Regions from separate parts of the Halomonas sp. KX33721 genome, predicted to be linked through region 2. Evidence: predicted binding sites of a transcription regulator. Region 2 holds the regulator's gene; each other region holds the start of a gene.

The links. The regulator FNR, encoded in region 2, switches genes on or off when oxygen is low (the NO sensors DNR and NnrR bind a similar motif). The targets are predictions, from matches to a motif close to TTGATNTANATCAA.
Region 1: a site for FNR is predicted at 7,153-7,166, ahead of cyoA (ubiquinol oxidase subunit II). Genes of this name have one in related genera too.
Region 3: a site for FNR is predicted at 3,121-3,134, ahead of ccoM (cytochrome c oxidase subunit CcoM). Genes of this name have one in related genera too.

Annotation. Positions count from the first base shown of each region.
Region 1 is NZ_LVIA01000026.1:73,631-83,647, forward strand. Features, by position in the region: gene deoD (purine-nucleoside phosphorylase) at 1-281, opposite strand, end outside; gene A3220_RS10625 (phosphopentomutase) at 372-1,616, opposite strand; gene deoA (thymidine phosphorylase) at 1,616-2,968, opposite strand; gene deoC (deoxyribose-phosphate aldolase) at 2,969-3,775, opposite strand; partial or broken gene A3220_RS10640 (NupC/NupG family nucleoside CNT transporter) at 3,859-5,141, opposite strand; gene A3220_RS10645 (outer membrane protein OmpK) at 5,176-6,021, opposite strand; gene A3220_RS10650 (DeoR/GlpR family DNA-binding transcription regulator) at 6,312-7,079, shown strand; gene cyoA (ubiquinol oxidase subunit II) at 7,378-8,424, shown strand; gene cyoB (cytochrome o ubiquinol oxidase subunit I) at 8,427-10,017, shown strand, end outside.
Region 2 is NZ_LVIA01000016.1:156,820-166,836, forward strand. Features, by position in the region: gene ccoP (cytochrome-c oxidase, cbb3-type subunit III) at 1-439, shown strand, start outside; gene ccoG (cytochrome c oxidase accessory protein CcoG) at 664-2,100, shown strand; gene A3220_RS07390 (FixH family protein) at 2,108-2,632, shown strand; gene A3220_RS07395 (heavy metal translocating P-type ATPase) at 2,629-5,079, shown strand; gene ccoS (cbb3-type cytochrome oxidase assembly protein CcoS) at 5,076-5,294, shown strand; gene A3220_RS07405 (sulfite exporter TauE/SafE family protein) at 5,291-5,986, shown strand; gene hemN (oxygen-independent coproporphyrinogen III oxidase) at 6,163-7,590, shown strand; gene fnr (fumarate/nitrate reduction transcriptional regulator Fnr) at 7,648-8,400, shown strand; partial or broken gene A3220_RS07420 (tRNA 2-thiocytidine(32) synthetase TtcA) at 8,387-8,755, opposite strand; gene ttcA (tRNA 2-thiocytidine(32) synthetase TtcA) at 8,948-9,814, opposite strand; gene A3220_RS17840 (zinc ribbon domain-containing protein) at 10,002-10,017, opposite strand, start outside.
Region 3 is NZ_LVIA01000020.1:9,390-19,406, reverse strand. Features, by position in the region: partial or broken gene A3220_RS17880 (IS630 family transposase) at 1-573, shown strand, start outside; gene A3220_RS08130 (group 1 truncated hemoglobin) at 671-1,114, shown strand; gene A3220_RS17875 (GGDEF domain-containing protein) at 1,098-1,559, opposite strand; gene A3220_RS17870 (hypothetical protein) at 1,552-2,184, opposite strand; gene A3220_RS17865 (hypothetical protein) at 2,178-2,327, opposite strand; gene A3220_RS17860 (hypothetical protein) at 2,344-2,685, opposite strand; gene ccoM (cytochrome c oxidase subunit CcoM) at 2,886-3,011, opposite strand; gene A3220_RS08115 (peptidylprolyl isomerase) at 3,170-3,688, opposite strand; partial or broken gene A3220_RS08110 (MFS transporter) at 3,820-5,189, shown strand; gene A3220_RS08105 (SEC-C domain-containing protein) at 5,208-7,028, opposite strand; partial or broken gene A3220_RS08100 (AarF/ABC1/UbiB kinase family protein) at 7,142-7,423, opposite strand; gene A3220_RS08095 (DNA topoisomerase III) at 7,692-9,656, shown strand; gene A3220_RS08090 (type I restriction-modification system subunit M) at 9,738-10,017, shown strand, end outside.

The sequences.
Region 1 (10,017 bases), on a different contig from region 2:
GCGCCGCAGGAGCCGACGCGAATGATCGACTTCACGCCGTAATCGGTAATCAGCTCTTTGGCGTAAATGGAGACGGAAGGAATACCCATGCCGTGGCCCATTACGGAAATCTCGCGGCCTTTATAAGTGCCGGTGTAGCCGAACATATTGCGCACATCGTTTACTTGGCGCACGTTCTCCAGGTACGTATCCGCGATGTACTTGGCGCGCAGCGGGTCGCCGGGCATCAGTACGGTATCAGCGAAATCGCCCTTCTCGGCATTGATATGTGGGGTAGCCATGAAACTCTCCTCTCTGAATAGGGAGCCTGAACCCCGCTCTGCGGAGTTCAGGCCGTGCACGTTGACGTGCCAATGATGCGTTATCGGCGCTTAGGCCGCGTCAGGTAAAAAACTCTCGCCGTCGGCCATGGCGTCTACGGCAAAGAAATCCGCCAGGGTTTGGCCAATGTCGGCAAAGGTGCCGCGCTCGCCCAGCGGGCCGGGGGCGAAGCCTGCGCCGCGCACCATGATCGGCACGTATTCGCGGGTGTGCTCGGTGCCTTCCCAGCTAGGGTCGCAGCCGTGGTCGGCGGTGAGCAGCAGCAGGTCGTCGTCGTTGAGCGTGGCGAGCAGCTCCGGCAGGCGGGCATCGAAGTGCTCCAGCGCAGCGGCGTAGCCCGGCACGTCCCGGCGGTGGCCATAGACCGAATCGAAATCGACGAAGTTGGTCATGATCATGGTCGGGCGGTCACTGGTTTCGTTGGCGGTGCGCGCCACTTCCGCCAGGGTGGCCTCCATCAGCGCGTCGTGGCCGCTGGCTTTGACTTTATGGGTAATGCCGCAGTGGGCGTAGATGTCGGCGATCTTGCCAATCGACACCACTTCACCGCCGGCCTCAGCCAGCTTTTGCAGCACGGTGGGGCTGGGCGGCTCAACGCTGTAGTCGCGGCGATTGCCGGTGCGGGCAAAGCTTTCGCGGTCGTCGCCGATAAACGGGCGGGCGATGACGCGGCCAATGTTGTAGGGCTCCAGCAGCTCGCGCACGGTTTCGCACAGGGCATAGAGACGCTCTAGGCCAAAGTGCTCTTCGTGGGCGGCAATCTGGAACACGGAGTCTGCGGAGGTATACACAATCGGCTTGCCGGTGGCGATATGCTCTTCGCCCAGGCGGGCAATGATTTCGGTGCCCGAGGCGTGGCAGTTGCCGATTACGCCGGGCAGGTCGGCTTCTTGAACGATGCTATCCAGCAGCGCTTGGGGAAAACTGTTGGTTTTGTCGAGAAAGTAGCCCCAGTCAAAGCGCACCGGCACACCGGCAATTTCCCAGTGGCCGGACGGGGTGTCTTTCCCGCTGGAGATCTCTTTGGCGTGGGCGTAAGCGCCGTTCAACTGCTCGGGCAGGCTGACGCCTTCCGCCACGCTACCGGTGGCATCCCGGTGGGCGTGGAACAGGCCGAGCGCGGCCATATTGGGGAGCTTCAGCGGACCGGAGCGCTCGGCGGTATCGGCCTCGCCGCGCGCGCAGGCGGCGGCGATGTGGCCCAGGGTGTCAGCCCCCTGGTCACCGAATTTGTCGGCGTCCGGCGCACTACCGATTCCAAAAGAGTCGAGTACTAAAACAATGGCACGGCGCATTAGGCTTCTCCTCGGAAGGTCTCTTGCAGCAGTGTGTCGGCGGTGGCTTCAGCGTCGCCGACGGTGACCGCCGCGCGTAGCTGGGCGGCGGCACGGGCGGCGGCCTCTTCGGTGCGGGCGTGGACGATGGCCAGCGGGCGCTGGCTATCCACGCGGTCGCCGATTTCGACGATATCGCTAAACCCGACGCTGTGGTCGACGCTGGCGTCGTTACGCAGGCGACCGCCGCCCAGTTCCACCACGCTCATACCTACGGCGCGGGTATCGAAGCGCTGTACGATACCGCTCTGCTCGGGGTACACCGCTTGAATCACCGGGGCGGTGGCCAGGTAGCTGTCCGAGCGCTCCATAAAGTCGGCGGGGCCGCCTAGTTCGCGCACCATGCGGGCGAAGACTTCCGCCGCCGCGCCAGAGGTGAGCGCTTTATCGAGCTTGGTGAGGGCTTCTTCGCGGTTAGCCACCAGCTTACCCGCAATCAACATCTCAACGGCGAGTTCGCGGGTGACTTGCATCACGCGGCTGTTGGCGCGCTCGCCGCGCAGTAGCGCCAGGGTTTCGACGATCTCTACCGCGTTACCGGCACAGGGGGCCAGCGGTTGGCTCATATCGGTGAGCAGCGCGGTGGTGGGCGTGCCCGCTTGGGTCGCGACATTGGCGATACTTTTCGCTAGCTCGCGGGATTTTTCCGGGGTGGGCATAAATGCGCCGCTGCCCACTTTAACGTCCATCACCAGGGCATCCAGGCCAGAGGCCAGCTTCTTGCCCAAAATAGACGCGGTGATCAGCGGAATAGATTCCACGGTGGCGGTCACGTCGCGCACGCCGTAGATGCGCTTATCCGCCGGGGCGAGGTTGCCGGTTTGGCCGATAATCGCCACACCGGTGGATTTTACGACATCGCTGAAGCGCTCGGGCGCGGGGTAGGGGTCGTAGCCGGGGATTGATTCCAGCTTGTCCAGCGTGCCGCCGGTGTGGCCCAGGCCACGGCCAGAAATCATCGGCACGAACGCGCCGCAGGCAGCGACCCAGGGGCCGAGCACCAGCGATACCAGATCGCCCACGCCGCCGGTGGAGTGCTTGTCCACAATCGGGCCGGGCAGGTTGAGGGAATCCCACTGCATGACGTGGCCAGAATCGCGCGTCGCGGTGGTCAATGCCACGACTTCTTCGCGGCTCATGCCGTTTAAAAACACCGACATGGTGAAGGCGCCAATCTGCGCGTCGCTGATGCGGTCGTCGGCGATGCCCTGTACGAAGGCTTTGATCTCTTCAGCGGGAAGCGGCTGGCCGTCGCGCTTCAGGCGAATCAGTTCTTGGGGGAGCAGGGCGTGGTGAGATGCGTTTGACGACATTTAGTAGCCTCCATTGGTCGCGGCATCGGCATTGCCGTTTAGCGTGTTCAGTAGGTTCGTCAGTAGGCTGGATGCACCGAACCGGAAGTACTCGGGCGTCACCCACTGCGGGCCCATGATGTCGGCAGCCAGCGCCAGGTACTGGGCCGCTTCTTCGGCGGTGCGAACGCCACCAGCGGCTTTGAAACCGACATTTTTACCGCTGGCTTTGATGGCTTTTAGCATGATCTCGGCGGCTTCCAGGGTAGCGTTGACCGGTACTTTACCGGTGGAAGTTTTGATAAAGTCCGCGCCACCTTCGATGGCCAGCTCGCTAGCGCGTTGGATAAGCGCAGGCTCTTTGAGTTCGCCAGATTCGATGATGACTTTTAGCTGGGCTTGTCCGCCGCAGGCGGCTTTACACATTTCTACCAGCTCGCGGCCGGTCTCTTCGTCGCCTGCCATTAGCGCGCGGTAGGGGAACACTACGTCGACTTCGTGAGCGCCAGACGCCACGGCTTCGCGGGTTTCACGGGCAGCCCCCATGATGTCGTCGCCGCCGTGGGGGAAGTTAGTCACGGTGGCAATCTTGACTTGGCCGTCCAGCTTGTGGGCACTCAGGGCGCGGGCAGCGGTGACGATGAACTGCGGATAAACGCAAACCGCCGCCGGGTTGCCGAACGGCGTCTTCACCTGCTGGCACAGCGCTTCGATCACGCTGTCGGTGTCGCTGTCGTTCAGGCTGGTCAAATCCATCAGCGTCAACGCTTGGCGAGCGGCTTGGGTGAGTTGGGCTTGAGTGAACTGGGGGGAGGCAGTCGCGTTCATGAAATTCTCGCAAATCAATAAAAGACAAAACGGGCACTGCGAAAACATAGCAGCGCCCGTTGCATGGTGTCGTACTCGCTGCGTTAAGCCGTCAGGTTGCCCAGCGCAATAAAGAAGCCAGCAATGGATGCCGACATCAAGTTAGAGAGCGTACCGGCCAAAACGGCTTTCACACCGAAGCGGGCAATCTCTTTGCGACGCGTGGGCGCAATGCTACCCAAGCCGCCCAGCAGAATCGCAATGGACGACAGGTTGGCAAAGCCACACAGTGCAAAGGAGAGTATCGCCATGGTGTGCGGGGTCATCATCTGACCTGTAGCCGCCACCACCTGTTCCCCATCGATGTAGGGGGCGAGGTTGATATAGGCCACGAACTCGTTTACCACCAGCTTTTGGCCGATGAAAGAACCTGCCAGCGTTGCCTCTTCCCAGGGCACGCCGAGCAGGAACGCCAGCGGCGCAAACAGCCAGCCGAGAATCAGCTCGAGGCTCAGCGATTCAAAGCCGAACCAGCCGCCAACGCCGCCTAAAATGCCGTTGATCAGCGCGATCAAGCCGATGAACGCCAGCAGCATGGCACCCACGTTGGCCGCCAGCATCAGGCCGGAGGTCGCGCCGGACGCCGCGGCATCCAGTACGTTGGTAGGCTTGTCGTCCTGCTCTTTCAGCTCTTCATCGACCTTGGAAACGCTGTCGCTATCTTCCACGTTCTGGGTTTCCGGCATGATCAGCTTGGCGAACAGCAGGCCGCCAGGCGCCGCCATGAACGAGGCCGCCACCAGATACTCCATGGGAATGCCCAGCGCTGCGTAGCCTGCTAGAACGGAACCGGCTACCGAGGCTAAGCCACCACACATCACCGCAAATAGCTGCGAAGGCGTCATGCGAGCAATAAACGGACGCACCACCAGCGGTGCTTCGGTTTGGCCGACAAAGATGTTCGCAGTCGCAGAGAGCGATTCGGTGCGCGAGGTGCCCAGTGCTTTTTGCAGTGCGCCGCCCAGAATCCGAATGACCCACTGCATGATGCCTAGGTAGTAGAGCACGGCAATCAGCGACGAGAAGAAGATGATGACCGGCAGTACTTTGATAGCAAAGACAAAGCCGACGTTTTCCACATCGCTAGGCCGCCAAACAGGAAGCCGATACCGTCGTTAGCAAACACCAGTACCTGGCTAACACCGGCGGAAATGGTTTGCAGCACCGCCTGGCCGAACGGCACGTAGAGCACGAATGCACCGATACCGGCCTGGATAGCAAAAGCACCCAGTACGGTGCGCAGCCGAATCGACTTGCGGTCATAAGAGAAGATTAGGGCGATGGCCACCAGGGTGACCATACCAACCAAGCTCATGATGAGGGTCATGGGAGTACCTTCGGATCGTGAGGAGTGGGAGCGATTACAGCAAGTTCAACTTAACTGAGTAGATCATCGCATTTTGGTAAGCGTCCGGGGTACCCAGTTTATTCTCTGAGTAGCGGTACTGCACGCCCGTGGTGATCAGATCAGACGGGTGCCACCACAGGCTCAGTGCGCCGTTGGTACCTACGCTGCCTGCTTTATCGCCCACGTAGTTCTGGGTCAGGTACTCGTCATCACGGCCAAACGTCTGCTCGTGCCAGTTGATCACGCTGAAGTTTTGGTTCAGAGCGGTGAAGTCGTAGCCCGCGACCCAGCCAGCCATAAAGCCGTTCATGCCAGTGTAGCTATTGCTCTGTACCCGCGCGGCGCCGATGAACGGTTTGAACCATAGGCCGTTATCGAGCGTGGTGCGGTAGCCAAGACCCAGAATTTGGTCTTGCTCGCGAAGTTCATAGCCGTAGTCGCGGAAATCGTACAGGTGGGCGTACAGCGAAAGTGGGCTGTCACCCAGGTAAATGTGCGAGGTCACTTTGCCGGAGGTACGGAAGTTGTCTTTACCGCCACTGGCTTGGTCGAACTGATCGTTAGTGGGGTTCTCGAAATCGAAGAAGCCGTAAAATTCGCCCCAGCTAAAGCCAACGCCGCCTTCGATTTCAACATACGTAAAGTCGCTTTTCGCTGCGTTGCTAGCAGTGCGCGCTTCGGTGCCGTTCGACCAGTCCAGGTAGTTGACTGAAACGTTGGCAAACGACCAAAGGCGGTCAAGGGTGTGCGGCTCGGCATCGTCGGCAAACGCTGGAGTTGCCAAGGCAGCTCTTGTCAGTAAAACGCCAGCGCCAAGCGTGACGAACGAAGAAGAACGAGAGTGGGATAAAGCAGTCATGGAAGCCTCAACAGGGTTATATTACGGTACCAGAGCAACTGGCGTACCGACGTTGTGGGTCGTGTAGGCTGGCGTAATGTTAAAATTATAACATTGAGTGTTATTTTTTTAACGTTGATTTGCAAGCATTGTCACATCAACGCTGTTTAAATGTGATAAGCGCATCACGGGTGGGTGACGCCAGTGAAAAGAGTGCGCAGTAGTGGAAATTGGCAGGGCCCTAGCTCAGCATAGGATGCCTGGCGGGGCGCAATGCCGATAACAAAATGAATCATAAGGAGATGCCGGACATGAACGATCGCAGCGCACAGCGCATGGCCATGCTGCAAGAAGCGCTGGCCAGCGGGGGAACCCTGCATCTTCGAGATGCCGCCGAGCTGTGCGGCGTCTCCGAAATGACCATTCGACGGGATCTCTCGACGCAGCCGTCGGCCATTAGCCTGTTGGGTGGGCGATTGGTGATGGCCAGCTACCCCGGCGTGACGCCGGTATACGATTTGACCGAGCAGCAGGCGAGCCATTACCAAGTCAAACAGCGCCTTTGCCAGCGCGCGGCCAGCTTCATCGAAGAGGGCGATACGCTGTTTATCGACTGCGGCTCCACGCTCATTCCACTGCTGGGTCAGCTTAGTCGTTTCCGAGAGCTAACCGTGGTGACTTATGCCCTCAACGTAGCCAACGCCGTCGCTGGGCTGCCCAATGTGCGCCTCGTATTGCTAGGTGGGCTTTTCTACGCGTCCTCTCAATCGTTTGGCAGCGACGGTATGGGCGCGGCCATCGAGCGCTTGGGCATCAACAAGGCGCTGATCTCTGCTGCCGGCGTGGATTGCGAACGAGGCGTAAGCTGCTTCCATTTTCACGAAGTAGGGCCAAAGCAAGCGGCCATTGCCACGGCAATGCAGCGACTGTTGGTGGTCGATGCCAGCAAATTTGGCGTGGTTCGCCCGGCCTATTTTGCCTCGCTGGAAGACTTCGATGTCATCGTCACCGACGACGAGCGCGCCCCTGGTTTGCTGGAGCGCCATCCGCTGCCCGCGCTTAACGTCACGCTCGCCTAATGAAAGACGGTCGAAGCCCCGTATCGCCCTCTTCAAACCGGTGCGCGGGGTGCGGCATAACGTCTCTTTCTGATTGACTCAGATCAATAGAAAATACTTTAGTCTTAGTTGATGCGCATCAGCGCAGGCCGAGGCTCGCCACCAACCCCATGCGGTGGCGCATATTTTTCCCGGAGCAACGCTTACGCTCTCACTGTTCTGGGAAAAGTATGGGGTGATAGTTAGCTTGCTATATAGCTGGCTAGTTAGCTAGCCAAACAGCAGGCTGTTTTAGACAACTCTCTGATGAGATCACACCATGCAACTACCTACCCACTGGCGCAGGCGAGGCACGTTTGTGCTCGTCGTATTGTGCTTGCTGTTAACGGGCTGCAGTTCTGCATTGCTGGATCCGAAGGGGCAGATTGGCGTTGAGCAGCGCTCGCTGATTCTGACCTCCTTTGGGTTGATGCTGATCGTGGTCATTCCGGTCATCGTGATGACGCTTTTGTTCGGCTGGCGTTACCGCCGCAGCAACCGCGTTGCCAAGTATCTGCCGGATTGGGCGCACTCCAATGCCATCGAGGCGGCGGTTTGGACCGTTCCCTGCTTGATCATTGCTGTTCTCGCCTTTCTTACCTGGAAAACCTCCCACAGCCTGGACCCCCACAAGCCGCTTGAGAGCGACGTGGCGCCCATGGAGATCCAAGCCGTGGCGCTGGATTGGAAGTGGCTGTTCATCTATCCCGAACAGGGCATTGCTAGCGTCAATGAACTGGCGTTCCCGGTAGATACCCCAGTGCGCTTCCGAGTGAGTTCTGGCTCGGTAATGAACGCGTTCTTCATTCCACGTTTAGGCAGCCAGATTTACGCCATGGCGGGCATGGATAACGACGTTCACCTGATTGCCGACGAAGAGGGCGTCTACCCCGGCCGTTCCACCAACTACAGCGGCGCTGGCTTCTCTGGGATGACCTTCGATGCCCACGTCACCTCTCCGGCGGAATTCGATGCCTGGGTGGAAAACGTGCGCGCAGCCGATGACACCCTTACCTTCCCTGAAGGCTACAACGCCCTGGCAGAGCCGAGTGAATACCACCCGGTGGAGTACTTCTCGGCGGTCACGCCCGAGCTGTATGAGTCGGTTGTCAGCAGCTTCCACGGTGGTGACGGCAGCGGGCACGGCGGTCATGCAAGCCACGGTGATGCCATCAGCGATGCCCACGAAAGTCACGGTGAATCCAGCGAGCTAGAGAGCGCCAGCGCTTCTCAACAGCAGGCCGCGATCGGCCACGTTACCAATCAGCATGCAGGTGATGACCACGCCATGGGCGGCCATCCCACAAGCGTTGAAGCGGGGGGTTAAGCATGTTTGGAAAACTCACGTTAGAAGCAATTCCGTATCACGAACCGATCATTATGGTCGTTGCTGCCTTTATGGCGATCGGGGGTGCCGCGCTACTTGGCGCATTGACGTATTACCGTAAGTGGGGCTGGCTGTGGAACGAGTGGTTTACCTCCGTTGACCACAAAAAGCTCGGCATTATGTACTTTGTGGTGGCCTTGGTGATGCTGCTTCGCGGCTTTGCCGATGCGATTATGATGCGTACCCAGTTGGCCATGGCGGCCGGTGGGGCTGCTGGTTATCTCCCTCCTGAACACTACGATCAGATCTTTACCGCCCACGGCGTAATCATGATCTTCTTCGTTGCGATGCCCATGGTCATCGGCCTGATGAACCTGGTGGTGCCGCTGCAAATCGGCGCCCGCGACGTTGCTTTCCCGTTTTTGAATAACCTGAGTTTCTGGCTGTTCGCTGTCTCGGCGATTTTGGTCAATATTTCCCTCGTGGTAGGGGAGTTCGCCAAAACCGGCTGGCTCGCTTATGCGCCTTTATCGGGGATAGAGTTTAGCCCTGGGGTGGGGGTTGATTACTGGATATGGGCACTGCAAATATCCGGGATAGGCACCACGCTCACCGGCATCAACTTCTTCGTCACCATTCTGAAAATGCGCACCAAAGGCATGACCCTGTTCCGCATGCCGATTTTTACCTGGACGTCGCTGTGCGCCAACGTCCTGATTATTGCCTCGTTCCCGATTCTGACTGCGACCATCGCGCTGCTAACCCTTGACCGCTACTTCGGTATGCACTTCTTCACCAATGACTTTGGCGGCAACATGATGATGTACGTCAACCTCATTTGGGCCTGGGGTCACCCGGAAGTGTACATTCTGATTCTGCCGGCCTTTGGCGTGTTCTCTGAAGTCATCGCCACCTTCGCCCGCAAGCGCCTGTTTGGTTACAAAACCATGGTCTGGGCCACGGTGGCGATCACGCTGCTGTCGTTCATCGTCTGGTTGCACCACTTCTTCACCATGGGGGCCGGTGCCAACGTCAATGCCTTCTTCGGCATCATGACGATGATCATTGCCATCCCCACCGGGGTGAAGGTGTTCAACTGGCTGTTCACTATTTTCCGCGGCAGCCTAGAGCTGACCTCGCCAGTGCTGTGGACTCTGGGCTTCATCATCACCTTTACCCTAGGCGGTATGACCGGCGTCATGCTGGCGTTACCGGCAGCCAACTTCGTGTTGCACAACAGCCTGTTCGTGATTGCCCACTTCCACAACGTGATCATTGGCGGCGTGGTGTTCGGCATGATGGCGGGCCTGACCTACTGGTTCCCCAAAGCGTTCGGCTTCACGCTGAGCGAGAAGTGGGGCAAGCGCTCGTTCTGGTGCTGGTTCATCGGCTTCTACGTCGCGTTCATGCCGCTCTATGTCTTGAGCTTCTTCGGTGCCGTGCGCCGTATGCAGTCCTACGCCAATCCTGAGTGGCAACCCTGGATGATTCTGGCTTGGGTAGGTGCCGTGATCATCATGATGGGGATTGCCTGCACCATCATTCAGTTCTGGGTCAGTATCCGCGACCGCAAGCTGAATGCAGATCTAACCG
Region 2 (10,017 bases):
CAACCTGACCGACGACGACTGGCTCTACGGCGGTGAACCGGAAAACATTCTGACCACGCTGAACAATGGCCGTAACGGTCTGATGCCGTCCTGGCAGCAGCTCGGTGAGAACAATATCGAAAACCTGACTCAGTACGTACTGTCGCTCTCCGGTGAAGAGCATGATGCAGAGCGTGCCGCCAGCGGTGAAAGCACCTTCCTGGCAGCGTGTGCGGCGTGTCACACCCCCAGCGGAACAGGCAATATCGCACTTGGTGCGCCTAACCTGACCGACGACGTGTGGCTCTACCTAGCACCCGGCCAGGGCGTTGACGACTCCATTCGCCAAACGCTGCGTAACGGTCGTAATGGCCACATGCCTGCCCAGGCAGCCTACATTGGTGAAGAGCGTGTTCACCTCGTGGCCGCTTACGTGTACAGCCTACGTTTCAACGACTAACCCCGTTGATAGGCGTTTAACGCCAGCGTGTACGAAGGGGTGCGGTTACATACCGCACCCTTTCTACATCCAGCATCCGCTCAGCCACCCGGCTATCCGTTACACTATTGTTTAGCAATGTGTGTATAGCGATTCGACATACAGCGACGCGATCTCCTTCACCAATGAAGGTTGCGTGAGCCAGGCTATCGTCCACTCCTGCCTATTGAGCTGCGATCACCGCCATGGAAAAAATACCTAGCCACGATATTACGCCGCCAACCGTTGGGCACCACACGCCGGGAGACACCACCACGCAAGAGATGTACGCCAAGCGGCGGCATATCTACGTGCGGGAGATCAAAGGGCTGTTTCAAAAGGTACGACGCAGCGCGAACTGGGCGCTAATGATGGGCTTCTTTTTGCTCCCCTGGCTGAACTGGGGCGACCGCCCTGCCGTGTGGTTTGATCTACCGGGCCGTGAATTCCACATTTTTTCGGCCACGTTCTACCCGCAGGAGTTCATCCTTCTCTCGTGGCTGCTGATCATTTGCGCCTTTGGGCTGTTTTTCATCACCGTGTTTGCGGGGCGTGTCTGGTGTGGCTACACCTGCCCGCAGAGCGTTTGGACATTTTTATTCATTTGGCTTGAGCACCGCATCGAAGGCTCGCGCAATCAGCGCATAAAGCTGGATAATCAGCCGATGACTGCCAACAAAGCCTGGCGCAAGGGGGCAAAACACGCTGCTTGGCTGCTGATTGCCCTGGCCACCGGCGTGACGTTCGTCGGCTACTTTACGCCGATTCGTGACCTGGTCCAGGAGCTTCCCACGCTAGAAGCCCATGGCTGGTCCTATTTTTGGGTAGGTTTCTTTTTAGTTTTTACCTACCTCAACGCCGGCTGGCTGCGTGAGCAGGTGTGCATTTACATGTGCCCCTATGCTCGCTTCCAGTCGGTGATGTTCGATCGCGATACGCTGATCGTTTCTTACGACGACGCCCGCGGCGAACCCCGCGGCCACCGCAAGAAATCGCTCAGCCATGCCGAGGTCCGAGAAGCGGGCCTGGGTGACTGTATCGACTGCGAGCTGTGTGTCCAGGTCTGCCCGACCGGCATCGATATCCGCGACGGGCTGCAGTACGAATGCATTACCTGCGCCGCCTGTATCGATGCCTGCGATAGCGTAATGGATAAAATGGGCTACCCCAGAGGACTTATTCGCTACACCACCGAGAACGCGCTGGAAGGCAAGAAAAGTCATATTCTTCGCCCGCGCTTGATTGGCTATTTCGTTGCTTTGGTGGTGATGATAGCGACTTTTGCCTGGGCAGTTAATGACCGTACGCCGATGAGCTTTGACGCTGAGCGCGAGCGTACTCAGCTCTACCAAATGACCCGTGACGGGCAGATCAGCAACGTCTACAGCCTGACTGTGCGCAACCTGGACTCCCAAGATCACACCTATGATATTAGCGCGGCAGGCTTACCTAATTTGCAGTTGGATAACACCTCGCTGCGTGTACCTGCGGGTGAATCACGCACTCAGGTGATTACCGTACTGGCCGACCCAGCGTCGTTAAGCGAGCCCAGCCACGCGATTACGTTTACGCTGCAGGCGCAGCAAGATGAGCAAATTCGCCAGACCCGCGAAACGCGGTTCTTGAGCGACATTAGGAGATAAATGCGTCATGTCAGACACCTCGATTCCGCCCTGGTACAAACAGTTTTGGCCGTGGTTTTTACTAGGGCTGCTGTTTTCGTCCATCCTATTTAGTACTGGCTTCGCCATCATGTCGATCAAGAGCTACGACGGCATGGTGGTCCAGGAGGATTACTACGAGCACGGTAAAGCTATTAACATGGTGCTGGCGAAGCAGGAGCGCGCGCGCGAACTCAATTTGAGCGCCGACCTGCGCATCGACCCACTGACTAGCGATATTGTGATCGACCTTGCTGGCGATGCTCGTCCGGATAAACTCTATTTGGACCTCATCTTCCCCACCGAAGATGACCGTGATCAATCCTTCGTACTAGAACACGTGCGCGAAGGCCGCTATATCACTCAGGGGCCGGATAATTTGCGCTACCGCTGGTACCTACAGATTCAGCCCGTGCAAGGCGATGACGCCGAGTGGCGCCTGATCGGCGAAGCCCGCTTCCCCAATGAAACGAGCGTTGCCCTTCTGCCCGGAGGGCGGTCAGAGAGCGAATGAGCACTAAAGCGCTAAGCTGCTACCACTGCGGCAGCCCGGTGCCCGACGGCGCACCGTGGCAAATCGTGGTGGACGACACGCCCCAGTCATTGTGTTGCCCCGGCTGTGAAGCCGTAGCACACGCCATCGTCGACGGCGGCTTAGAGAGCTACTACCGCTACCGTACCGAACTGCCCGAGCGCCCCGATGAGCGTCAAGCTGCAAAAGCGGATACTTGGTCGGTGTTTGACGATCCAGGGCTGCAGGCGCAGTTCGTTCACCCAGACGGCGATGAGGGCCACGTCAGGGCAACGCTGGCTGTAGAAGGGATTACCTGTGCCGCCTGCGCGTGGCTCATCGAGCACCGCTTGAACGCGCTTGAAGGCGTTGTCTCTAGCGCAGTCAACCTGACCCATCACCGCCTGCGGGTTTCCTGGGCCCCAAACGTAGTAAAGCTATCGCAGCTATTCGCTGAACTTGCCGCGATTGGTTACGATGCTCAGCCCTATGAACCCGACCAAGCCCAGACGCGGCTGCAGCATGAAGAGCGCATGAATGTGCGCCGCTTAATAGTGGCGGCGGTCGGGATGATGCAGGTCATGATGTTCTCCATCCCCATTTATGTGTCGGGGCCTGGGGAACTCAGTGAAGACTTCTTTGCGCTGTTTCACTGGCTCTCGTTCGCTCTGGCAACGCCGGTGGTGTTCTTTTCAGCGCAGCCATTCTTCCGTAACGCCCTGCGCGACCTAAAAACGGGCGTGCTAGGCATGGATGTGCCTGTTTCACTCGCCATTGGTGGGGCTTATTTCGCCAGTAGCTACGCGGTGCTGTTTAACGTGGGAGAGGTCTATTTTGACTCGGTCGCCATGTTCACCTTCTTCCTACTGTTTGGCCGCTACGTGGAAGGGCGCGCTAGGCGACGCAGCGGCCATAGCGGCAATGCGCTTAGTGGCGTACTACCGGTCTCTGCTACACGGCTGGAAGCTGACGGCAGCGAACGCATTCTGCCCGCTAGCGAGCTTGCCCCCGGCGACCGCGTACTTATCAAGCCCGGCCACGGCGTCCCCGCCGACGGTATTATCGAAGATGGCGAGTCTAGCCTGGACGAGTCGATGCTGACCGGCGAGTACCTGCCCGTCACCCGCCGTGTGGGCGAACAGGTGGTAGGTGGCAGCCAAAACATGGAGAATCCGCTCACGGTGCGGGTGACTCATGCAGGCCACCATGCACGCGTGGCGGGCATCGTCGATTTGACCGACCGCGCCTTTGCCAGCCGCCCGCGCTTGGCGCAAATGGCGGCGCGCATGGCGCACCTGTTCGTACTGCGCCTGCTGGTGGTCACTGCTTGCGTGACCGTGGCGTGGTGGTTTATCGACCCTTCCCGCATGCTTTGGGTGCTGCTCTCCGTTCTAGTGGTGACCTGCCCCTGTGCGCTGGCACTCGCCACCCCAACGGCTCTCACGGCAGGGCATGGGCAACTGCGCCAGCGTGGCGTGCTGATCACCCGCGCCGATGCCATCGAATCACTTTCTAACGCCACGCGGGTGATTTTTGACAAAACCGGCACGCTCACCCGTGGCGAGATGCAGCTCACCCAAACCTGCCCGTTAAACGAGCAAAGTAGCGAACAGCTACGGGCCATTGCCGCCGCGCTGGAAGCCCACTCCGAGCATCCCATTGCCCGCGCGTTTCGCCCGTTCCGCGATGCCACACTGCAGGCGCGTCAGGTGAAAAGCGTCACCGGCAGCGGGCTAGAAGGCGTGCTTAACGGCGCAACGTGGCGCTTGGGCAAGCCCGATTTTGCAACGACGGAACCACTCACGCCGCCCAGCGCCGGGCAGTGGCTGCTGCTGAGTGAAGATAGCGCCCCGCGGGCCTGGTTTAAGCTCCACGACGGTATCCGTGAAGATGCTGCGCAAACCGTAGCCGCCCTGCAGGCCAGAGGGCTTAACGTTGAGTTACTGTCAGGCGATACGCAGGAAGCCGTAGAGAGCTTAGCCGAGCAGCTCAACATCACCACCTGGCACGCGGGCAAATCACCAGAGGGCAAGCTGGAGCGGCTGCGTGATCTGCAGGCGCAGGGCGAACGTGTGGTCATGATTGGCGACGGCATTAACGATGTACCCGTGCTCGCCGGTGCCGATGTGGCCATTGCCATGAATGGCGCCACCGACTTGGCACGCACTCGGGCCGATGCAGTCTTGCTCAGCCCACGCTTAATACGTATTGTCGAGGCCATCGAGATTGCCAGCGCCACTCGGCGCATCATGCGCCAAAATATGATTTGGTCGGTTTGCTATAATTTCTCTGCGCTTCCCCTGGCCGCGATGGGGCTGGTACCGCCTTGGTTGGCGGCGATCGGTATGTCGCTAAGCTCTCTCTTCGTGGTAGGTAATGCGCTGCGCCTCACGCGCTGGCGTACCTCACCCGCTCCTCAGATAGCCCCAGCCACACCGGTGACCGTATGACCATTCTCTATCTACTGATTCCGCTGTCGCTGATTCTGTTGGGGCTGGCAGTGTGGGCGTTCTTCTGGGCCGTGAAGAATGACCAGTTCGACGACTTGGAAGGCCCTGCCCATCGCATTCTGTTCGACGACGATGAGAACGATCTCACCCCCGAACAGCGCGCCGAGCGCAAAAAAGGTACCAAGCCACCCCGTGACCGTGAGCCACCGCCGTGAACCCGACCGGACTTGACCTGCCGCCGTTGATGGCGGCGTTTGTGTTTGGCCTGATGGGGGGTGCTCACTGCATTGGCATGTGCGGCGGCATCATGAGTGCGCTCACCTTTGCCGTGCCGCCCAGCATGCGCCACCCAGCTCGCATGGGGGGATTGCTGCTCAGCTATAACACGGGCCGTATCCTGAGCTATATGACGGCAGGGGCCTTGGTGGCCGCGCTCGGCACCTTAGTATCGCTGTCACCTCAGGCGCGTATCGCGCTGCAGGTCGTCGCGGCGGTGATGCTGATCCTAATGGCGCTGTATATCGCCAACTGGTGGAAAGGGCTATTGAAAGTCGAAGCCGTGGGGCGCAGGCTATGGCGCTTCATCGAACCCGTCGGGCGGCGTTTGATGCCCGTGGTTCACCTGCCGCAAGCCTTTGCGCTCGGTGCCCTGTGGGGCTGGCTGCCTTGTGGGCTGGTGTACTCGATGCTCGCCTGGAGCTTGGCCATTGCCGACCCGCTACAAGGGGCGTTATTGATGGGGGCCTTCGGCCTGGGAACGCTGCCTGCCCTGTTAGCCACGGGTCTGGCCGCCCGCCAGCTCAGCCAGTTAATTCGTCACCCGGCGACCCGTAGCCTTGCCGCGCTGACGATTATCGGTTTTGCCCTGTGGCAGCTTTGGGCGCTGATGCCCCATGCCGGACATTAAGAGCTTACCCATCAAACTCCTCTAGACAATACTCAATACAAACATCCTATCGCTTGATATAGCTCAACGCTTTCCCTTCTACGCTGACGTAGCATTCCAACACGTGTTCGAGCTGCGAAGCTCGTCGCTTATGTTGGTCGGTTCTTGCTTTGCCCTGCTACTTAGGAGCGCTCCTTATGCCCGTTCATGCCACTGCTGCTCTCGCTCACCCTATTTCTGCAGCGATTGAGGCCACCGCCTGGGATGACGCCCTGATACGCCGCTACGACACCAGCGGCCCTCGCTACACCTCATACCCTACAGCACTCTCGTTTCACGACCAGTTCACCGCTGACGATATGACCCAGGCGCTTGAACGCAGCAATGCCAGCCAAAAGCCGCTCTCACTTTATGTTCATGTGCCCTTTTGTCGCAAAATCTGTTTTTACTGCGCGTGCAATAAAATCGCCACGAAAAATACAGCCCTCGCCGAGCCCTACTTGTCTCGGCTGGATCGAGAAATGGTGCTGACCTCCCGGCATCTTGATACAAAGCGGCCAGTGCAGCAGCTGCACTGGGGCGGCGGCACGCCGACGTTCTTAACCCTGGCGCAGATGAGCGATTTAATAGACCGCCTGGATGCACGGTTTGGCTTATCGAGCGCACCGGACCGCGACTACGCTATTGAAATTGACCCACGCGAAGCGGATGTCTTTACCCTGCGCCACCTGCAGTCGCTGGGCTTTAATCGCTTAAGCCTGGGCGTTCAGGATCTCAACCCACAGGTGCAGGCAGCGATTAATCGCGTGCAGCCACGGGTGCTCACTGAAACCTTGATGGATGAGGCGCACCGGCTTGGTTTTCGCTCGCTCAACCTCGATTTAATTTATGGCCTGCCCTTTCAAACCGAGCAAAGCTTCGCTGATACCCTAAGCCAAGTGATTGAACTGGGCCCGGCACGGCTGTCGGTCTTTAACTATGCCCATATGCCAACCCGCTTTGCGCCCCAACGACGTATTAATGAAGCCGACCTGCCCAGCGCGGATGAAAAACTGGCTATTTTGCGTACCACTATTGAGATGCTGACCCAAGCGGGTTATGTACATATTGGTATGGATCACTTTGCTCGCCCAGAGGACAGCTTGGCTCAGGCACAGCGCTACGGTACGCTGCAGCGCAACTTCCAGGGCTACTCAAGCCATTCCCAGTGCGACTTGATTGGTTTGGGGGTGTCGGCTATTTCTCGGGTAGACGACGTTTACGCACAAAACCCCACTCAGCTGTCCCACTATGAAGCTGCCTTAGATGAAGGTAGGCTAGCGACTGTAAAAGGGTTACTCTTAAATAAGGATGACCTAATGCGCAGAGAGGTGATTGAGCGCTTAATGTGCGATATGGCCATTGACCTTGAAGCAATAGGCCAGCGTTGGCAGATAAATGCCGCTGACTACTTTTCAACCGCTCTTGAACGGTTGAAAACCGCCGAGCAGGATGGCCTGCTAGTGCGCCAAGGCCTCTATTTACAAGCTACGCCCACCGGACGGCTGTTGATTCGGCACTTAGCCATGGCCTTCGATAATCACCTGCAACATCAGGGCAACCAACGCTACTCGAAGATTTTATAAGCGTATCGAGACACCTACCCCCTGCGCCTATGATGGCTAATAAAAAGGGAGCACCACATGTCATATCCTGCCAGCCAACGACGTTCACTGCTGCAAGAGGCGCGCTGCCAAACCTGTAGCCTAAGCTCGCTGTGCCTACCGCTTGCCCTAGAGCTTGAGGATATGAGCCAGTTCGATGCGATTATCCGCCGCCGCTCGCCGTTGAAAAAAGGCGAGCGGCTGTTTCGCCAAGGAGATCCTTTCACCAGCGTTTACGCGGTGCGCTCTGGCAGCTTGAAGCAGGTGACTAGCGAAGGGAATGGCAACGACCAGCTCACCAATTTCTTTCTACCCAGCGAGCTGGTGGGTCTGGATGGGATTGACGAAGAACACTACCCCGGCACCGTGATTGCCCTGGAAACCACCACGGTATGCGAAATTCCGTTTGACCGTTTGGACTCGCTCTCCGAGGAGCTGCCCGAACTGCGCGGCCAGCTTTACCGCAGCATGAGCAAGGAGCTACGAGACGACCGGCGGATGATGCGTTTACTGTCACGCAAAACTGCCGATCAGCGGCTGGCCAGCTTTTTGATTACACTTTCTGACCGTTTTCGGCGCCGGGGCTACTCCCCCTATAGCTTCCGGCTTTCCATGTCACGGGCAGATATGGGCAACTATCTAGGCCTCGCGGTGGAGACGGTTAGCCGTATTCTTAGCCGCTTTCAGCAGCAAAACGTGGTGGCCGTCTCCGGGCGCGAGGTCAATATTTTGGATATGCAGCGCCTCATCACCCTGGCGGAAGAGGAAGCCCAGGCGGTTAACTCACGTTAAACGCCTGAATGCGCCCTTCCATCAATGCGGCCTGCTTCGCTTCCAGACCGGCAAAATCAAACAGCTCACGGTCGGCAAGCTGCGAAGGGGCAACGTTGGTCACCGCTTTGAACATACTTTCCAACCGGCCGGGGTGTTTTTTATCCCACTCCGCCAGCATCTCTTTGACAACCTGGCGCTGCATATTGGGCTGAGAGCCGCACAGGTTGCAGGGAATGATCGGAAACTCCATCAGCCTCGAAAACTCCGCAATATCCGCCTCTTTGCAGTAGGCCAGCGGGCGAATCACGATGTTTTTACCATCATCCGAGAGCAGCTTCGGTGGCATGGCTTTTAAGGTGCCTTATATGCCAAATTTTTTTAAAAGAGGAAGAGTGAGTGAGTAAAGCATTACAATACAGTCACTTAATTTTCTTTCTTCTAAAGAAAAACAAACACAAGCCATACAAAAAAATTCATTTTTTGTAAAAAAAAAGCTTTAAGCAAATGCAGTTGATCAAAATATAACCAAAGACAGCCCAGATACACCAATGTATTCTTTACAAAATCATAGGTTGATTGCTTCTATAAAATTGGTCGAAGAAACATCTACACTGCCAGTATGGTTCGAGATGACTTTACTAGACCTGTCGATATCGAGATTGTGGAAATCGAAAAGATTTAAGTCAGCTAGTTGGCTTGGACTTACATTCTGGATACCGTTAAATATGTTTTCAATACAACCCGCTTTTTGTTTTTCCCAGCCTGCCAACATGTTTTTTATATTCTGTCTTTGTAAGTTCTCCTGAGAACCACAAAGATTACATGGAATAATTGGAAATTCTACAATTGATGCCAGCTTAGCAATATCTTTCTCACGACAATAAGAAAGCGGTCTTATTACAATATTTCTGCGATCATCACTTAGCAGCTTAGGAGGCATTGCCTTTAACTTACCGTTAAAAAACATATTCAAAAAAAGAGTTTCTACAATGTCATCCATGTGATGGCCAAGAGCTATTTTTGTAGCCCCAATCTCCTCAGCAAACCCATATAGAGAACCCCTTCTAAGTCTCGAACAAAGTGAACAAGTAGTTTTCCCTTCAGGAGTTTTCTCTTTAACAATTGAATATGTATCCTTATCCATAATATAATAATCAATATTATTCTTTTTGAAGAAGCCAGGAAGAACATGCTCCGGAAAACCGGGTTGTTTTTGGTCGAGATTCACAGCGACCACATCAAAATTAATCGGTGCTACTCTCTTCAAATACAACAGAGTATCAAGCATAACAAATGAATCTTTGCCACCACTTATGGCAGCCATTACTTTGTCACCATCTTCAATCATAGAATAATCACAAACAGCTCTCCCAGCGTTAGCCCTTATTTTTTTATAAAGCTTGTTCAAATCCATCTTTTCTTTAGGCTTCATAAACCACCATTAAAATAAAAGTTATAAATAAATAACAAATCAAAATCTTCATAACCAATATTCTAAATCAGATGGCATAAATTTTCGACAGATGAATTGAGATATTCGATGGGAGATAGAGTGTTTCAAATTCGTGACTGCTCCCCGCCCTAAGCGCTGACGCGCCACGGGCGAGGCTTCCCACTTCTCAGGCAGCTGCCGAC
Region 3 (10,017 bases), on a different contig from region 2:
TGAGCAGGAGGCCCTGATGGACACTTACCGATACGCCGAAAAGCCTGCGCTGCGTCGGCGTGCTCATGGCATCCTGCTCAGTCACAAAGGGCATACGATCGGGCAGATCTGCGAGATCCTGGTCGTCACCCGTAACACGGTGGCAAGCTGGTTCAAGGCCTGGGAGGCTAAAGGCCTGCAAGGTCTCCATGACAGGGCGCGTAGCGGGCGACCGCCAATTTTCGATGACCAGGAGCATGGGCGCTTGCAGGAGCTGGTCCAAGAGCATCCTCATCAGATCAAGACCGTTCGGGCTCGGCTGCTTGAGGAAACCGGCAAGACCTCCAGTACGGCGACCCTCAGGCGGACGTTAAAAAAATCGGCCATAGCTTCAAGCGCGTCCGGCGCTCACTGACGGGGCGACGTGACGAGACGGATTTCCGCAACACGCAAGGCCTGATGTCAGCGCTTCAGGCCTGGGAAGATCAGGGTATCGCAGAGCTTTACTATTTTGATGAATCTGGGTTTTCTCAGTCATCTGCCTTGCCCTATGCGTGGAGTCCTGTCGGGAAACCGCTGGAGATGACCGCCTATGAAAGCTTCGCGACGTTGCGTAGTGAGGCAGAACGGATCCTGTCAGGTTACGGAACGGAATGCGCTATTTCTTTTGCTTAGGTACTTAGGCACCGAGTTGAAAAGCACTTCGCGCAGCCTGCTAATGACCAGTGCGTTCATCGGTACGCTGTTGCTAACCGGCTGTGCCCAGCATCACCAACACGCCACGCTGTATGAGCGTATCGGCGGCCAGCCCACCATTGAAGCCGTGGTCGAAAACCTGCTTTACCGCATTGCCGATGACGAAGAGATCGTCAGCTACTTTGCCAATAACAATATTGACCTGTTTGCGGCATCGCTGGCCTCTCAGCTGTGTGATGTAAGCGACGGCCCCTGCCAGTACAAAGGCCCACCCATGGACCGCGCCCACCAAACCATGGGCATTACCGATGCGCATTTTAATCGAGTAGTGGAGTACCTGGACGCGGCCATGGTAGAGGAAGGAGTGCCGCTGGCGGCCCGCAACGATATGCTCGGCCGCCTGGCTCCCATGTACAAAGATGTTATGCGCTTGCAGTAACCTGCCAGCCATCACGCCCTGCTGTTTTCACCTGATAGAGCGCTTTGTCGGCCGCCTCATAGGCCACCGCAAACGAGTTTGCATCGGCTACAAAGCGCGCTCCCCCAATACTTAAGGTGACATCTTTGTTATCGGGATGGGCAGGGTGCGAGAACTGCGCCGCCTCAAGCTCTACTTGTAACGCCTCACAATACTGGGTCAGCGCTTGATCAGTGGGACACGGCAGCAACGCGGCAAACTCATCGCCCCCAAGGCGATATAGCGTGGCCTCGGCACCGAGCGCATCTCCTAGTAAATTCGCCAGCAGGCGCAGCAGGCGATCCCCCTCAGGGTGGCCCAAGGCATCGTTATACTGCTTAAAGAAATCGATATCGACCAGAATCAGCCCTATGGAGCGGCCTGAGTAAGCGGCGACATCCTGATGGAGCGCACTGCGGTTACCGATACCGGTGAGTGCGCCGCAATTGGCGCTCGTGCATCGCCCAAAAGAGCAAGCCTAAGACAAAAATCAGCAGACTGGAGTAGATCAATACCTGATTATGACGGCGCGTGCTGGAGGAGAAATCATTGATAGCCATACCACGGCGATCCAACTGATCCATCTCAATACGAGTTAAGCACTCCACTGGAATAAACAGCGCATGGGCCGCATCGAAAGGATCGATCTGTTGGGCGTCAATGAGCTCAGCCAACCCATCTATCAACGCTAGGCTGGATGCAGTGCAGGCGTAATACTGGCGGTAGATATGCACATCAAACAGGCCATAGGCCAGATCCAATGAAAGGCGCGCTTCGCCTAGCTCAACGGGCGACGAGGCCATCAACAGCTTTTCCTGGGCGCGCTGCACGTAACCACGCGCACGAGTCGCCAACTGTTGGCCAGTTAAGCTGCCCGTCTGGCTGAAATAAGCCTGTATTTCTGGGTAAACCCAGCGCGCCTCGTACACAATCAGTACCATCAGCCCAACAAAGCTCATCAGGCTTAGTGTCAACCATGTGACGTAACGCCGCCCTCCACGCCGTAAGCGTGACGAGACCGGCGATTTATTAGGCGGCGTGGCACTCACCATTGCGCCTCAATACTGCGAATCATCCAGACCCAATCGTTGAAATCACGCAGGTTAGCCACATCGCGGCCCGAATATTCGCGCTCAACTAACCGAATAGGCCCCCGTGTGCGTAGCGTCAGCGGCTCGCCATCTTCAGACGTCACCAAGTACCAGGTTGGGTCATCCCAGCCCCAGGCTCACTTCGTAGTCATCCCAGGTCGTAAAGTGCAATGCTGGCGGTATCTCACCAAAGTGTTCGATTAAAAAATCACGAAACGCAACGCCGCGCATTTCAACGTCGCGGCCCTGATAAGGGTCGAACACTGTAAACGTGACATCCGATTGGTGGAGTAGCTCGCCGAGCGCGATCTTTTGCGTTGACTCACCATTAATCAGGGTTAATGTCTGAGCATTTGCCGAGACAGGTGCCCCTCCAACAGTGGTAAAGACGAGTACTAATCCTGCTTTTATTAGCGCCCCACAGCGCCAATGCATCGGCAAGCGTGAAAAGACAGCATTCATAGCAGTGAGCTTCCTAATGTGGTTGAGTACTTTAGGCTTAAAACAGGCACTTTACCAACGCATAACTGCCAATGCGCTTCAACGGTTATTAATACAACTTAAAAAAAAAGACGCAAAAAAGCCGGCCCCTTGGGCCGGCAACAGGAAGCTTACACATTAACGTAAGCCCCCTCCCCTGACGACTGACACAGCCTGCTGAATTAAGGCTTCTTACGTTCATCCTTACGCAAATGGTCACGTACCACAAAGCCTACCCAACCAACCATAAAGGTGATCATTAGCGCGACAGTAACTAGGCCGAAAATTACCGCATCATCCCAGTACATGGTGCTTCCCTCCCGCCGTGATGTATGGGGCCATCGTACTGCGTTCAGAGAAGGGGAAACTGACCTGGGTCAAGCTTTTAAAATGGTGGCCGCAAGGGTAAACGGGAACTTGATACAGGTCAGTTTTTAACGCGCTTCACCCGATAAAAACGGCTTTTTTAGAGCACTTTACGGTCTTCTACTTTGCTGTGCTCGGTGCCCGGTGGCAGCGGATGGCCTTTAGCAAGCTCTGCACGGGTGGCATCGCGAACGTCTAGAATCTTCACCTGATAGCGCAGCGTATGGCCCGCCAAGGGGTGGTTGGTATCCACCGTGACGGTATCGCCGTCGATGTTCAGCACGGTGACGATCTGCGGGCCAGCCTCGCCTTCGGTTTGAAAACGGCTGCCTGGCTCAATCTCTGCACCGCCAAACGACGCGCGACTCACCTCTTGCACCAACTCTTCGTTACGCAGGCCGTAAGCATCAGCGGGAGCCAGCGTGACGCTTAGTTCATCACCTACGGCTTTGCCGGTTAAATCTCGCTCCAAGCCCGGCAAAATATTATCGTGGCCGTGAAGATACTCCAGGGGTTTCTGACGTGCGTTGGAGTCATCCAACACGCGGGGGCTGCCATCGCTGAGCACATCGCTAAGCACGTAGTGCAGAGTCACTACCTGATGGGCGGTAATCGACATGGAAAACTCCTCTCCGGTAAGCTGTCGGCTTTGTCATGGAACGCCAACCATGAACCCTATCCATAGTCTAACATCGACGGGTTTTTGAGCGGCCCACGTCACCGATGTTTCTTTTTGGAGTACTCCCTTACATGCCCACCCCGACTCCTCAGCGCAGTTGGCTGGCGGCGCTTGGTATTTACTGCAAAGCGCCTGTCATCACCATGCTGTTTTTAGGCTTTTCCGCTGGCCTGCCCTTTCTACTGGTGTTTTCGACGCTCTCCGCATGGCTACGTAGCGACGGGGTCGAAGTAGCTGCCATCGGTTTTTTTGCCTGGATCGGCATGCTCTACTCCATCAAATTCTTCTGGGCACCGGTGGTAGACCGACTCGCGCTGCCTCTGCTCACCCGCGCCTTTGGACAACGACGCGGCTGGATGCTGTTGGCCCAGGGCATGATTGCCGCCGGTCTCATTGGCCTCGCAGGAGTAGACCCAATCGACAACCTAGCTGGGTCGCCGCCTTTGCGCTATTGGTGGCGTTTGGCTCCGCCACGCAAGATATCGCCATTGATGCTTACCGTATTGAATCCGCCGATGATGATGTTCAAGCAGCCATGGCCTCCACCTACATTATTGGCTATCGCGGCGGGCTACTAGCGGCAGGGGCCGGTGCGCTTTATGTGGCATCGGCGGTATCGTGGAACGCGGCTTACCTGACCATGGCCGCCCTGGTGAGCATTGGCGTGATCACCGTACTGATTCGCCCAGAACCCAAGCGCGCTTCATTAACCGTGCAACTAATCCATGAACCCAAAGTGCGCGCCTTTATTCGCGCCAGCCGTGGAAAGCCCAAAACGCTGCGCCGCTTGGGCGCTTGGGTGATTGGCGCGATTGTTTGCCCGTTTACCGACTTCTTCCGCCGCTATGGGGTGAAGGCGATGGGTATTTTGGTGTTTATTGCCGTGTTCCGTATCAGCGACCTGGCCATGGCATCGATGGCCAACCCGCTCTATATCGACCTGGGCTTTTCACTGGCGACTATTGCCAACGTCACCAATATTTTCGGGATTGCGATGAGCATTGCAGGAGGCATTCTAGGCGGGCTGCTGGTGGCCCGTTACGGCATTGGCCCACTGCTGATTTTCGGCGCGGGGCTGGTGATGGTCACCAACCTGCTGTTTGCGGTGCTTGCGCTAATCGGCAATCAGGTGCCGATGCTGGTAGTCACGATCATTGGCGATAACCTAGCCAACGGCCTGGCCAGTGCGGTGTTTATCGCGTTTCTTTCAAGCTTGACCTCGCGGGCATATACCGCCACGCAGTACGCGCTGTTTTCGTCGCTGATGACGCTACCGGGGAAATTCCTGAGCGGGTTTGGCGGGATTGTGGTAAGCGCTCAGGGTTATGCCACTTTCTTTGTGGTAGCCACAGTGCTCGGCTTACCCGCCATTCTGCTGGCCATTTGGATAAGCCGAGATAAACAGCTAGTGCCTACCCCAGTTACCGAGGCAGGCAGCTAAAAACCGTCAGCGAATAGCTCAGCGGTGGCTGGCTAACCAATCCAGCGCCCCTGGCGTGGTGCGCCACTGGTCGCGCATCAGCGTACGGTACTGCCACGCTTCCGCTCGGGAGCCAGGGTCAACCTGCCCATCAGGATGAGGCATGGAGGGCCTTGGGTTCTCCGCGCAAATTAGTTCTAGCGCGTGGCGGTTGTGGGCAACCACCTCCGCCAGTGCCGCTTCGGCGGCCTCCTGCTGCCCTAACCGGTAAAGCGCCAGCGTGCGCCCCATCAGCAACCCTAACACCAGCGAGCCGTCATCTTTTTGCGGCTCTTCAGTCAGCGCCAGCGCCTCTTCGTTGCGGTCATCGCGCAGCAGTTGATCAAGCACCAGCTCTTTCAAGCCCAGGCTATCTTCTTGGTCAATCGCCAGCAGCTCTTCGGCTAGCTCCCGGGAGTGTTGGCGAGCGCCACGCTCCATGCCGACAACCAGCGCCAAGCCGGTGCGCAGCAGCATGACATTATCGGCATCGTCCCAACACAGGCTGCCGTCGCCTGCGGCGCGGGCCTGTTCCAGCCAGCGTGAAAGGCGCAGCGCCAACGGTTCCAGCAGGCTGGGTGCCATCCACGGTAGGCTGCCGAAGCGGCTGGTCAGCGCCAGCGTTAGGTCTTGCACCACTTGCGGCGCATCCAGCCACTCCGGGTGGGCGCACAGCGCCGACATCCAATCAATCGCATTGACCCAGGGGTCGTCACGGAAGCCCAGCGCCACCTCTTCATCTACCATGACCTGGAACTGCTCGTGCCACGCGGCAAACAGCGTCTCTTCACGGGCGGTAGTGGTGTAGTGCAGGCGGCCAGTCTCAGCATCCTGCTCAATGGAAAGCTTGGGAGCAACGGGCAGCGCCGCTAGCAGCGCCTGAAGCGAGACCAGCGGCGTCGCCATATCTTCTTCAGCACTCAAGAGCTGGTCGGCCAGCGTTGCGCCGGGGTTATCTGCCAGAGCGGCCAGGAATTCGAGCTGATCTTCATCCAGATCCCCTTGGCGCACCAACCGGCGATACCAGAAATTAGCGCGCTCTTTGGCCTCTTTCTCATGGCCTTCATGGAGTAGCAGCATGGCTTCAATGTAGGCCAGCGTTGGCGAATCGGGCAGCGCCTGCTGAGCTTTGACAAACGCCGCGCGGGCGCTATCTAAATCATCGTTATCCAGGTGCATCAAGCACAGCCTCTCAAGGGCCACGCCGCGTAAAAACAGCGGCCCGCGCTCCATCACGTCGTCCAACAGGTCGGCACGCTTGCGGGTAAAGCCGCGCTCTTGATAGATATCCAGCAGAATTTCAAAAGCTGGCTCAGCCTGCTCTGGCAGGCGCGACCAGTCGCTACCATCAAACAGCGACTCAAGAATCTGCATGGAACGGCCGGTTTGACCACTCTCTGCGGCAATCAGCCCAGCTTCTAGCAGCGCTTGAGGTGGTGCCTGCTGGCTATCTAACGCCGCCTTCAGCGTGGCCCCCTTCCATTCGCGCAGCGAGAGCATCCACATCATCTGTTCAGGGATGTCGGTCGGGAAATTAACGCGGTAGCAGCACTGCTTATATTTACGTCCGGAATCGCACCAGCACGGCTCGTTGCGGCCAGGTGTTGCCAAGGGCTCGCTAGCAAAATCCAGCCGCTCTAGCGGAGTTTGCGACCATAAAATGGGCGCTAGCGCCTGTGCGGTGGCCACATCGCCGTTAAACGCCTGCGCGCCTTTGTCACGTACCCACGTCATAAAATCGGGGTAGTGTTCCTGCTGCCTGATTGCCGAGAGTGCCCCAGAGGCAAATCCCAGCAGTTGATCGACCCATACCGCCAGCATTGCCGTCTCCACTGTCTTCAAGACTATAAAATCTGTAAAACCGATTAAAAAGCGCAATAGTCTAGCATGGCTGGCGGGGCTACCGCAGCGGTCATCGCTTGGCAGGGCCTTGGCTAAGCAGTACGCGCCCAGCCCAGCAGCGGCTGAGTTCGGTCGTGCATATCTAAACGGGCCTTTAAGCGTACCAAGTTCCAGTAGTGGCCGTTGAGCGCCCGAGAGAGCAGCAGCGTATCTGCCGGGGGCTGAAGACGATCCATGGCGGCCCACACTTTGGGGGTGAGCTCCCGCAGGCGGCGATGAACGCGCACGTCGCTGAAATCCTGCTCGCCTGGGGCGAACAGCGGGGTAATACACTCAGCGGATTCGCGATACAGCGCCAGCGGAGCGCCTTGGCCGCCTAACCGCGTTTTCAGCAGGGCACCACCCGTACGCGCACCCAGCCCAAATAAACGTCGTGTTCTACCGCGCTCGCGCATAAAAACCGCCTCCCAGTGCTTTGCGACAGCTTACTCAATCCGATAACTCTATACAAAAACTATACAAACAAATGACACACGACACCTTTTAAGTACCTGTATAAATTTTCACGCCTCGACGTTCAACCCACTGAGCGGCTTCTGCTACCATGACACTCTTTCAAAGACCGCTACCAGGGCCTACCGTATGCGCTTGATTATCGCCGAGAAACCCAGCCTCGCCCGTGCCATTGCCGACGCCCTGCCCGGTGGCGGCAAGCGCCAGGAAGGCGCGATTGTGTGCGGCGATACCACGGTGACTTGGTGCCTGGGCCACCTGCTAGAGCAAGCTCCACCGGAAGCCTACGACCCCGCCGATAAACAGTGGCGGCTCGACCGGCTGCCCATCGTGCCCGACACGTGGCAGCTCGCGCCGCGCTCCAAAGCCCGTGGCCAGTTAGCAGTGATTCGTAAACTGATCAAGCAGGCTACCAGCGTGGTGCACGCTGGCGACCCAGACCGCGAAGGCCAACTGCTGGTACAAGAGGTGATCGAGTATTTGAAGTATCGTGGCCCGGTGCAGCGGCTATTGATTAGCGACCTCAACCGCCCAGCGGTAAGCCGAGCGCTGGCCAGCCTGCGGCCGAATGCTGAGTTTCAGCCGCTGTTTCAGGCCGCCCAAGCGCGCTCTCGGGCTGACTGGCTGTATGGTATTAATCTCACCCGCGCCTGGACGCTCACCGGCCGCCAAGCTGGGCACGATGGCGTGCTCTCGGTAGGCCGCGTACAAACCCCGGTACTTGGGCTGATTGTACGGCGGGATAACAGCATTCGTGATTTCAAACCCCATCCGTTCTACCCGCTTTGGGTAGATTTACAGGTGGCGCAAGGCCAGCTGCGTGCCTGGTGGGCTCCTAAAGCGCATCAACCTTTGGATGAGCAAGGGCGACTGATTGACCGCACGCCCGCCGATGCCCTGGCCGCTCAACTACCCGGCGCACGCGGCACGCTCACCACATTAGACCAGCAAGAAAAGCGCCAAGCGCCACCGCTGCCCTACTCGCTCTCTGCCTTGCAGGTAGATGCCGCCCGCCGCTTTGGGCTTTCCGCGCAGATGGTGCTGGATGTTTGCCAGCGGCTTTACGAGCAGCACAAACTGATCACCTACCCCCGCTCAGACTGCCGCTACCTTCCGGAAGAGCACCTAGCGCTTGCCCAGCGCAGCCTCTCCGGTGCTTGCCAGAATGACGACACGTTACGAGGTTGGCTCAACGGGGCCGACTTTACCCTACGCTCGAAAGCCTGGAACGATAAGCAGGTGGGCGCGCACCACGCCTTAGCACCGACCGGCAAGCCCGCCGATGTCAGCCAGCTTTCCGCCACCGAAGGCCATGTGTTTCGGCTAATCGTGCGCAACGTGATGGCGCAGTTCTACCGCCCGCTGCGCACTTTTGAAGTGAAAGCCGAGTTCACCCTGCTGAATGAAGCCTTTCGCGCTCGCGGCCAAAGCATTCTCGACCCCGGCTGGAAGCCACTGTTCACCACCCGCGAAGACACCCCGCCGCTGCCACCGCTCACCCAAGGCGAAGCCTGCCAAGCACTCGCCGCAGGCGTGGAAGAAAAAGAGACCCGGCCATCAGAACCATTCACCGATGCCAGCTTAATCAAAGCAATGATGAACATTGGCCGCTACGTAGACGACCCAAACGTGCGCCGCACTCTGCGCGACACCGACGGCCTGGGCACCGAAGCCACCCGCGCAGGCATTATCGAAACCCTGGTGCAGCGCGGCTACCTAGTGCGCCAGCAAAAAGCCCTACGCGCCACCAAACTCGGCTGCGCGCTAATCGCCGCCCTGCCCAGCGCCGTCAGTACACCGGAACGTACTGCCCTCTGGGAGCAACGCCTGCGAGCGATCTCTGAACAACAAGACGACCCCAACGCCTTCCAGCAGGCGCTGCTGGAAGACTTACGCGCCCTACTAAGCCAAAGCGACGCGGCCAGACTACACCATAGCTTACAAACCGCCCAAGGCGAAGTTGGAGGCCCCGCCAAACGCAGCGGAGCCACTAAGAAAAGCTACACACGGCGTAAAAGCACTGGTAGTAAGACAGCTACGGGGAGCCGTAACAGTGCGGCGGGGAAGCGACGGACGAGGAGAACGACGGATTAAGAGGGCCGCAGTCGATTGAGACGTCACACTGCCGTTATGATAGAGCAACCACCACCAACGATTTAAAACGAGTAAAGAGTCATGACTAGCACCCAACAACGTGCCGCCCTGCAACGCCAAATTTGGGCCATTGCCAACGATGTGCGTGGCTCAGTCGATGGCTGGGATTTTAAGCATTACGTACTTGGCACTCTGTTTTATCGCTTTATCAGCGAGAATTTTGTCAATTACATCGAAGCCGGTGATGACAGCGTCAACTATGCCGAGCTGCCTGATAGCGTAATCACGCCCGACATCAAAGATGATGCCATCAAAACCAAGGGCTACTTTATCTACCCCAGCCAGCTGTTCAGCAACGTGG